Regions from separate parts of the Vibrio sp. B1FLJ16 genome, predicted to be linked through region 3. Evidence: riboswitches for the same ligand, from Rfam matches in the RefSeq annotation. Region 3 holds a riboswitch; each other region holds the start of a gene.
The links. A riboswitch is a leader RNA that binds a small molecule or an ion and turns the genes downstream of it on or off. The one in region 3 is predicted to bind thiamine pyrophosphate.
Positions count from the first base shown of each region.

Region 1: it holds a riboswitch for thiamine pyrophosphate, as region 3 does, so the genes downstream of both, thiB (thiamine ABC transporter substrate binding subunit) here and thiD (bifunctional hydroxymethylpyrimidine kinase/phosphomethylpyrimidine kinase) in region 3, are expected to answer to the same signal.
Region 2: it holds a riboswitch for thiamine pyrophosphate, as region 3 does, so the genes downstream of both, thiC (phosphomethylpyrimidine synthase ThiC) here and thiD (bifunctional hydroxymethylpyrimidine kinase/phosphomethylpyrimidine kinase) in region 3, are expected to answer to the same signal.

Region 1 covers NZ_HG992749.1:314,621-317,898, forward strand. The annotation lists gene mpl (UDP-N-acetylmuramate:L-alanyl-gamma-D-glutamyl-meso-diaminopimelate ligase) at 1-689, shown strand, start outside; gene KHN79_RS01540 (flavin prenyltransferase UbiX) at 696-1,331, shown strand; TPP riboswitch at 1,429-1,575, shown strand; gene thiB (thiamine ABC transporter substrate binding subunit) at 1,639-2,631, shown strand; gene thiP (thiamine/thiamine pyrophosphate ABC transporter permease ThiP) at 2,643-3,278, shown strand, end outside.
Region 2 covers NZ_HG992749.1:3,021,729-3,025,006, reverse strand. The annotation lists gene ilvC (ketol-acid reductoisomerase) at 1-180, shown strand, start outside; gene crcB (fluoride efflux transporter CrcB) at 710-1,093, shown strand; TPP riboswitch at 1,155-1,253, shown strand; gene thiC (phosphomethylpyrimidine synthase ThiC) at 1,414-3,278, shown strand, end outside.
Region 3 covers NZ_HG992750.1:122,458-125,735, forward strand. The annotation lists gene KHN79_RS14660 (ABC transporter permease) at 1-427, opposite strand, end outside; gene KHN79_RS14665 (ABC transporter ATP-binding protein) at 420-1,178, opposite strand; gene thiD (bifunctional hydroxymethylpyrimidine kinase/phosphomethylpyrimidine kinase) at 1,168-2,037, opposite strand; TPP riboswitch at 2,135-2,242, opposite strand; gene KHN79_RS14675 (TldD/PmbA family protein) at 2,616-3,278, shown strand, end outside.

The DNA.
Region 1 (3,278 bases), on a different replicon from region 3:
AGGCGCTGAGTGATGTGCTTGAACGTGGTTGCTGGACAGAAAAGCAGTTTTCAGGTGAAGAGGGAGACTGGCAGGCGCATAAACTGGTTGTCGACGGCTCGAAATTTGAGGTGTCGCTGCAAGGTAAGAAAGTGGGGACCGTCGAGTGGGATTTAGTCGGCGATCATAACGTGGATAATGCGCTGATGGCCGTTGCTGCCGCAAGGCATGTTGGTGTGGCGCCTGAGTTAGCCTGCCAGGCACTTGGTCGCTTTATTAATACCAAGCGCCGACTTGAACTGAAAGGTGAAGAGCAAGGTGTGACCGTCTATGACGATTTTGCTCACCACCCAACCGCTATTGAACTGACCGTAGGTGGCCTGCGCAACAAAGTTGGTGATAAACGCATTCTGGCGGTACTGGAACCTCGTTCCGCGACGATGAAGCGTGGTGTGCATAAGAATACACTGGCCGATTCACTGCACAGTGCAGATGAAGTGTTCTTATTTCAGCCAGACAGCATTGAATGGTCTGTACAGGAAATCGCTGACCAGTGCCCGCAACCGGCCTATGTTGATGCTAACTTAGACCGTTTTGTCGCAAAAATCGTTGAAAGAGCAAAATCCGGAGACCAAATTCTGGTGATGAGTAATGGTGGTTTCGGCGGTATTCACGGTAAACTTCTCGAACAGTTAAAACAAAAAGCTTAATCAGTTATGTCCCACAAAAAACAGCAGCAAAAAAAAGCCATTACGTTAGCACTTACTGGTGCGTCAGGAGCTCCTTATGGTCTTCGGCTTTTGGAGTGTCTGGTTGCTGCGGACTATCACGTGTACGTGTTGATATCGTCTGCTGCGCGCGTTGTCATGGCGACCGAGCATGATCTCAAGCTACCGAGTGGTCCGCAAGCGGCGCAAGAAGCTCTGGTGGCTCACCTGAATTGCAAGCCAGACAATATCACCGTGTGCGGTAAAGATGACTGGTTTTCTCCTGTTGCTTCCGGTTCTGCTGCGCCGAAACAAATGGTAGTTTGCCCGTGCTCGGCAGGCAGTGTCGCGGCGATTGCGCATGGCATGTCGGATAATCTTATCGAGCGTGCCGCTGACGTAGTCATGAAAGAACGTGGTCAGTTACTGCTTGTGGTGCGTGAAACGCCATTCTCGACCCTGCATCTGGAAAACATGCATAAGCTGTCACAGATGGGAGTCACCATCATGCCAGCAGCTCCGGGATTTTATCACCAGCCAAAGAGCATTGAAGATTTAGTCGATTTTATGGTTGCACGTATTCTCGATCATCTTGGCATTGAGCAAGGTCTGGTGCCTCGCTGGGGGTATGATCAGCGTTGCTGAACGAGTTTTGCTGCTAATACAGACTTTTATCTTCAGCAGTACTCATAAATCGCAATGACCTTGCTAGCATCGCAAGGTTATTTGGGGTTACAATCCACGCAACTCATCGGGGAGCAAACCCATTTTGTATTGTGTTTATCAATATGTGGGCGCTGAGACCTAAAGGCTTAACCTAGTTAGGCTGCGGGGACCCGTATTACCTGAACCAGATAATGCTGGCGTAGGAATTGAGTCTGGATATTCGTCATCCCAAATAGCCGCCTCAAACCTGTGCCGCTCACAAATTCCCAGACATGGAGAGCGAGCCGTGAAACCCACTCTAAGCCTGATTGCCCTTGCTGCAATCACAACGACTTCAGCGTTTGCCGCTGACAACACCTTAACCATCTATACGTATGATTCGTTTGCCGCAGATTGGGGACCTGGTCCTAAAATCGAACAGGCTTTTGAAGCCAAGTGCGGTTGTGACGTTAATTTCGTTGCACTGGATGATGGCGTATCGATTCTAAACCGTCTCCGAATGGAGGGCGATAACAGCAAAGCAGATATCGTGTTAGGTCTGGATAACAACTTAATGGCTGAGGCGAAGAAAACAGGCTTGCTGTCAGAACATGATGTCGATACTTCCGGTACCGTGTTGCCAGATGGGTGGAGTGACAAAACGTTTGTACCCTATGACTATGGTTATTTTGCATTTGTTTATAACAAAGACAAACTGACTAACCCGCCTAAAAGCATGAAAGAGCTGGTTGAAGAGCGCAGCGATCTGAAAGTGATTTATCAGGATCCCCGTACTTCTACACCGGGGCAGGGATTGATGCTGTGGATGAAGTCAATCTATGGTGACAATACCTCACAAGCCTGGCAGCAGCTGTCAGCTAAAACCGTGACGGTGACGAAAGGCTGGTCAGAGGCGTATTCGATGTTCCTTAAAGGTGAGTCTGATTTAGTGCTTTCTTACACTACCTCACCTGCTTATCACCTGATCGCAGAAAATGACGCTAAATTTGCTACAGCTGATTTTTCTGAAGGTCACTACATGCAAGTGGAAGTGGCTGCTAAGGTTAAAGGTACCAAAAACCCGAAACTGGCGGACGAGTTCCTCAACTTTATTTTGAGTGATGAGTTCCAGTCAGCTATGCCGACAGGTAACTGGATGTACCCGGTTACCAATGTGGCTCTGCCTGAAGGTTTTGAAACCTTGAGCGTACCAGGTAAGTCACTGAGCTTTACCGCTGATGAAGTGGCAAAAATGCGTAAGACCTGGATTCGTGAGTGGCAAAGCGCCCTGACTTTCTAAGAGCGGTTCTTTTGAATAATGTACCAAAAATAGGAATAGGGGTCGCGATAGTCATCGCGGCCTTTGTTATTTCTGCCTTAAGCGCTTTAGTTTTACAGGCACCGCCTTTAGATGTGTCGGTAATCTGGGATGATCCTTATTATCAGCATGTCACTAAGTTCAGCTTTTATCAGGCTTTTCTGTCTACCTTACTCAGTGTGGGTTTTGCCGTTCCTGTCGCGCATGCACTTTCTCGGCGTACATTTTTTGGCAAGCAGTTGTTACTCAAACTGTTTGCTTCCACTTTAGTATTGCCCGTTCTGGTCGGTGTTTTCGGATTACTGGCGATTTACGGGAACAGCGGTCTGATTGCTCAGTGGTTACAAAGTGTTGATGCCAGGCTGCCATTTTCCATCTATGGCCTGAACGGAATTTTGCTGGCGCATGTGTTCTTTAACCTGCCTTATGCTGCGCGATTATTGTTGCAGGCGCTGGAATCGATTCCTGCTGAACAACATAAGTTGTGCGCGCATCTTGGCATGAGTCACTGGGATAAGTTTCGCTGGGTTGAGTGGCCGCGATTAAGACAGCAGCTTCCGCATGTCAGTGGGCTGGTCTTTATGCTGTGTTTCACCAGTTTTGCTACTGTCATGGCGCTGGGCGGCGGA
Region 2 (3,278 bases), on a different replicon from region 3:
TTTATGCCTTCAGTAGGTACTGATGTTATCGGTAAAGGTCTGGGCGAGACTTCAAACCAGGTTGATAATGCAACACTAATCGCGGTTAACGAGAAGATCCGTAACCATCCAGTAGAGTACATTGGTGAAGAGCTACGTGGATACATGACTGATATGAAGCGTATCGCGGTAGGTGGCTAAATTACTTACTATAAATTTTCATTTTGATGTCGAAGGTGCTCATTTACTACCGTAAACTCTGTGCCTCTCTTAGAATTGAAAACTTAATGCAGCGCATTTTGAAAAAATAATTAATCGCAGTAACTGAACTCCGGGCAGACTGGAGTGATAAATACAAAACAACACAACATCTAATGAAAAGGCTTGGTCGCCGTTGACCAAGCCTTTTTTATTTAATTTGAATGTAATACCAATCGTAGTAAATAACTGATCATTCTAGCTTGCTAAAATACTCGTTAACGTCGTTAAAAATTTTGATTGTAGAATAACTACTTACCAAAAATTTTTGCCTTGTTATCAAGCATTTTTTCCTACGCTATTTCTGATCACTTATTTACTGTGATTGGTATAAATCACCAAAAAGTGACTCCTGTAACTTTTTGAATGTTTTGTCGATAGGGGGAGGTAAATTCGTTGAATTTAAAGTTTGTATTAACGATATTAGGTCGATTTTGATTACAATGTCGCCATAAAGAGTTTGGGGGGAGTTATGGGGCAACTTTATATTTTAGGCTTTATCGCAGTGGGTGGAGCATTTGGTGCGTGTTCTCGTTATCTTGTTTCTGAGCTGTGCGTGTATCTTCTAGGTCGTGGTTTCCCTTATGGTACGCTAACCGTTAACGTTGTCGGTTCTCTTATTATGGGGCTATTAATCGCCGCTTTTGAAAACGAGATGTTAGCTACAGATCCTTGGCGACAAATCATTGGGTTAGGGTTTTTAGGGGCGCTAACTACCTTTTCTACATTCTCTATGGATAACGTTTTATTAATGCAACAGGGTGCCTTTTTCAAAATGGGCTTAAACATTCTTTTGAATGTTACATTGAGTATTTCAGCTGCATGGATTGGCTTCCAGTTAATGATACGTAGCTAGTAAAAGATGACAAAATGTCATCTGATCGGATTGGTTTAATCAATCCGTTTTAATATACTGATTTCACTTGTCGGAGTGCCATAAGGCTGAGACCGTTAATTCGGGATCCGTTGAACCTGATCAGATTAGTATCTGCGAAGGGAACAAGAGAAGATACCTACACCAGATCTGTTCTGGCTAACCTATCAAAACGTCGATTGTTGTTATAGACGAAGCATTCTATCTTGCTATCTATATTTCGACTCCTCTTGTCGCATCTATCCGCCAAGCATTTTTATCCCAATACTTTTTATCTAGCATAACAAGCAAGGAAAAATGCTATGTCGAATCGCAAGCAAGCGAGACTGGAAGCAAAACAGTTTATAGATACTCTTTCGGTACAGCCGTACCCAAATTCAAATAAAGTCTATGTCGAAGGTTCACGCCCGGATATTCGTGTCCCGATGCGTGAGATCTCTTTAGCTGATAGCCTCATCGGTGGCTCTAAAGAGGCGCCTATTTTCGAATCAAATGAGTCAGTACGCGTTTATGACACCTCTGGTGTATACACTGACCCTGATTACTCTATTGATCTTTTCAGCGGCTTACCAAAGCTCAGAGCAGGTTGGATTGAAGAAAGAAACGACACTGAAGTTCTTCAAGATGTTAGCTCTGTTTACGCAAAAGAGCGCTTGGAAGATGATACGTTGGATGAACTGCGTTACGGTAATCTACCTCATATTCGACGTGCTAAGGCGGGACATTGCGTCACTCAACTTCATTACGCACGTAACGGGATTATCACGCCGGAAATGGAATTCATCGCTTTACGTGAGAATATGGGGCGCGCTAGATATCGCGATGAGGCATTAACTCAGCAACATCCGGGCCAAAGCTTCGGCGCTAACCTACCAAAAGACATCACAGCTGAGTTTGTCCGTAAAGAAGTGGCAGAAGGTCGTGCCATTATCCCATCAAATATCAACCACCCAGAATCGGAACCAATGATTATCGGGCGTAACTTCTTAGTAAAAGTGAACGCGAACATTGGTAATTCGTCGGTAACATCTTCAATCGAAGAAGAGGTAGAGAAACTTGTCTGGGCCACGCGCTGGGGTGGGGATACCGTTATGGATCTCTCTACAGGACGTAACATCCACGAGACCCGTGAGTGGATATTACGTAATAGCCCGGTGCCAATTGGTACTGTGCCAATGTATCAGGCGCTAGAAAAAGTAAATGGTATTGCGGAAAATCTAAACTGGGAAGTAATGCGTGACACTTTAATCGAGCAGGCAGAGCAAGGCGTGGATTACTTTACCATTCACGCAGGTTTGTTACTTCGTTATGTCCCGATGACGGCAAAGCGTGTTACTGGTATCGTTTCTCGTGGCGGCTCCATCATTGCTAAATGGTGTTTAGCGCATCATCAGGAGAGTTTCCTTTACACCCACTTCCGCGAAATCTGTGAGATCTGTGCTAAGTATGACGTTGCACTTTCATTAGGTGATGGACTACGTCCTGGCTCAGTCGCAGACGCCAATGACGAAGCACAGTTTGCTGAATTACGTACTCTTGGTGAACTGACTAAGATCGCTTGGGAATATGACGTTCAGGTCATTATCGAAGGCCCTGGTCATATACCAATGCACATGATCAAAGAGAACATGGATCAACAGCTGGAACATTGCCATGAAGCACCATTTTACACGCTGGGTCCGCTGACAACAGATATTGCACCTGGCTATGACCACATTACCTCCGGTATTGGTGCAGCGATGATTGGTTGGTATGGCTGTGCAATGTTGTGTTATGTCACACCTAAAGAACACTTAGGGCTGCCCAACAAGGAGGATGTTAAGACAGGCATGATCACCTACAAGCTGGCTGCACATGCCGCTGACTTGGCAAAAGGGCACCCTGGTGCGCAGGTTCGTGATAATGCGCTATCTAAAGCACGTTTTGAATTCCGTTGGGAAGATCAATTTAACCTCTCACTAGACCCAGACACGGCGCGTGCTTTCCACGACGAAACGTTACCACAAGAATCTGGGAAAGTAGCTCACTTCTGTTCGATGTGCGGCCCTAAATTCTGTTCGATGAAGATTTCTCAGGAAGTCAGAGAGTATGCAAAGGACACTGAACAAGTTGCTGCTGATCAGGCGATTTCTATCAAGATGTTAGATGATCCGCTAGAAGGCATGCG
Region 3 (3,278 bases):
CTGCCATGACGACTTTTGAAGCGATGCCGTAACCCAGCCAGAGCATTAAGACAGGTGCGATGGCAAAAACCGGAATTGCTTGGCTTGCAATCAGAATTGGCAACAGCCAGCGTTTTAGCGGTTCGAACAGCAACATTTGCAGCGCAAACAGCAAGCCCATCGATAAACCGAGTCCAAGACCAAGCAGGATCTCTTGCGCGGTTACCCAGGTGTGTACGAGCAATACGTCGTAGCGGGAGAGCAGTCTATTAAGTACATCAACAGGTGCTGGCAAAATGAAACTCGGCATATTGAATGCGACAACTATCAATTGCCACAGACCTAAAATCACAGCGGTACTGATCATCAATCTCAGCACAGGATGAGTGACTCGATCTTTCTTATTGGTGCGTGTCGAGATGGAGTTGTATTGAGTCATATCACTCATAATCTTTTTCCAACTGTTCTAAGATTTCTTGCTGCAACGTGGCAGATTCGCCATTCAGTATGCGAGGTGGTAGAGAGTCAGGAACGATGAGAGATTGAGCCCGTGCTGGCGTACCTTGCAGAATATACAATTGGTGGGCAAGACGAACCGCTTCTTGTGGATCATGAGTAATCAGCACTACAGTTTTTTCTTTGAGCAGAGTGGCGGATAACGTCTGTAGCTTGTGTCTGGTCACAGCGTCGAGCGCAGAGAAGGGCTCGTCCATCAAAACCACGGGTTTGTCTTGCATTAAAGTGCGGGCAAGGGCGACACGCTGGCGCATACCTCCGGAAAGCTGATCGGGTTTCGCAAACACGTAGTCAGCTAAGCCAACTTGTTTCAACAATTGACTAGCGCGCTTACTCTGAGCTGCTGAATTTGAGTTGGGATGAGAAAAGCGAGAACTCAGACAGACGTTATCCGAAACACTGAGCCATGGCAGCAGTAAATCTTGCTGCGCCATGTAGGCGATACGTTGGTGAAGAGCTAACCCATCGGTTGTTGTTAGCTCGCCTTGCCACTCAACTTGGTCATCTAGCAAGCCAGCCAGATAACGCAAAATAGTGGTTTTACCGCAGCCACTGCGCCCTAATATTACTGTCCACTGACCCGAAGGGATCGTCATGTTTAACCTCGCCAGCGTTGGTATCTCGCTGTTGTTGTATCGCAGGCTGACATTAACAAGCTGAATTCCGGCCGTATTAGCAAACATCTTTATCTTTCCCGCAATTAGAGCTTGCGAAGAAGTGGTGAACCGGGCCGTGACCTTTGCCGACATCGAGTTCATCTGCATGGGCGATCGCTTGACAGATATACTGTTTAGCCAAATACACGGCTTTCGGCAGGTCGTATCCTTGTCCAAGGTAAGAAGCAATCGCAGAAGAGAGGGTACAACCTGTGCCATGTGTATTTTGAGTAGGGAAACGCTTGGCGCTAATGAGCTCTGAAGAGTCTTGCATGATCAGTAGGTCGCTACTGTTTTCGTCTTTCTCTAGATGACCACCTTTAAGTAATACTGCTTTAGCGCCCAGCGCACGCAGATCCGCAATCATGTCACTCATTTCATCTTCGGATGTAGGTACAGGCTTTCCTGTTAATGCGGAACCTTCAGGGAGATTGGGGGTGATGATGTCAGCGAGCGGAATGAGCTCGTGTTTTAATGTGTCGATCGCGGAGTGCTCGAGGAGTAAATCTCCGCTGGTGGCCACCATTACCGGATCAATGACTAGATGCTTCGGCTGGTATTGTTTAATTTTGTTCGCAACGACTTTGATTATATTTGCGTCTGCTAGCATGCCGATTTTAACCGCCACGATATTAAGGTCGGTAAACACCGCATCGAGTTGGCTTTCTACGTGCTCAAGTGGGATAGGAAAAATGGCGGAAACGCCTTGAGTATTTTGCGAAGTGATGGCGGTAATGACAGAACAAGCAAAACTGCCTGTCGCAGACATGGCTTTGATGTCTGCCTGAATACCCGCACCACCGCCACTGTCTGATCCTGCGATCGTTAACACGATGGGAACTAGTGAGGATGGCGTCTTGTCTGAATAAGGCTGTGATTGTGTCATGGTCGCTCCTATTACAAGACGTATAGGAACTGACTTTGACCCTTGTAGACAGATCGGTTTTCGGACCCGCTATTGCTAACCTAGGAAATTAGGTGAAGGCTAAGTGCTCATAGTTCCCTACGTCAGTGCTAACTGAATCAGGTTCAACGGGTCTCGAATTTCGATCTCAGCCGACGCGTACTGCGTGGCCCCCCGACTATTTCGCTAGGATGATAGCAGGACAGTTACTCAAGGGGTATGCTTTTTTGAGGGTAATTATTCTTGTGCGTTCATTTATGCGATGCGAGTGTTAGAGTAAGCTTATACCTGATTTGTAACGCACAAATCCTCAGTGCAACCCACTGACGAAAGCGTAGAAACTGGAATTTTTGATAATTAATCGTGGTCTCATTTAGCAAGGATTAGCACAAAACAAGGTTAAAAAACTGTTAAGATTTTACACGTTGCCAATATAACTTTACTGAATTAACAGTGAGTTATTTAACCTGGGCTTAGGTTAAGGAAGTCGGTAAATGTTTGACTATTTCGAGAACAGGTTAATTTGGAAGGCTAAGACGATCATCGAGCAAGGAGACTTCATGCTTAATTCTGTAACAGCGAAGTCAGTGATCGATCATGCTCTATTTTTAGGAGCTGATTTCGCTGAGTTATTCGTTGAACATCATCAAACTAACACCGTCCAGATCGCTTCTGGTGAGGTGGACAAGGTGAATTCAGGTATCGATTTTGGTATCGGGATTCGCCTCTTTTTCGGCCATAAAGTGCTTTATGGCTACACCAACAGCACAGACGAAGCGGAACTTAAACGCGTCACGTCATTGCTCGCTGCGAAAGATAAACGTGAGCAAATTGCATCAGCGGGTGCGCTTAATTTGAATCGCTACCCAGTTCAGCACAGTAGCCGCTTGCCTCTCAGCCAAGACGCTAATCTGGATTCTAAAATCGCGTTCTTGTTGAAAGTTGACCAAGCTGCGCGCGCAGAAAGTGAGTATATCAGCCAGTTTATCGGTAGTGTGCTTCAAAGAGAACAACAGGTAACTATTTTCAATTCAGAAGGCTTACATGTTGACGATACACGTCACTATGTTCGCGTTGCCGGTAACACCGTTGCGCAAAAAGGCAATGAACAATCTTCAGGAATGGAAGGTCCGGGCGCTCTAGCTGGCTGGGAGTTCAGTGAACAGCTGGATGCTAAAGAGCTAGGTCAGACTATCGCACAACAAGCTTTGGTTAAGCTTGGC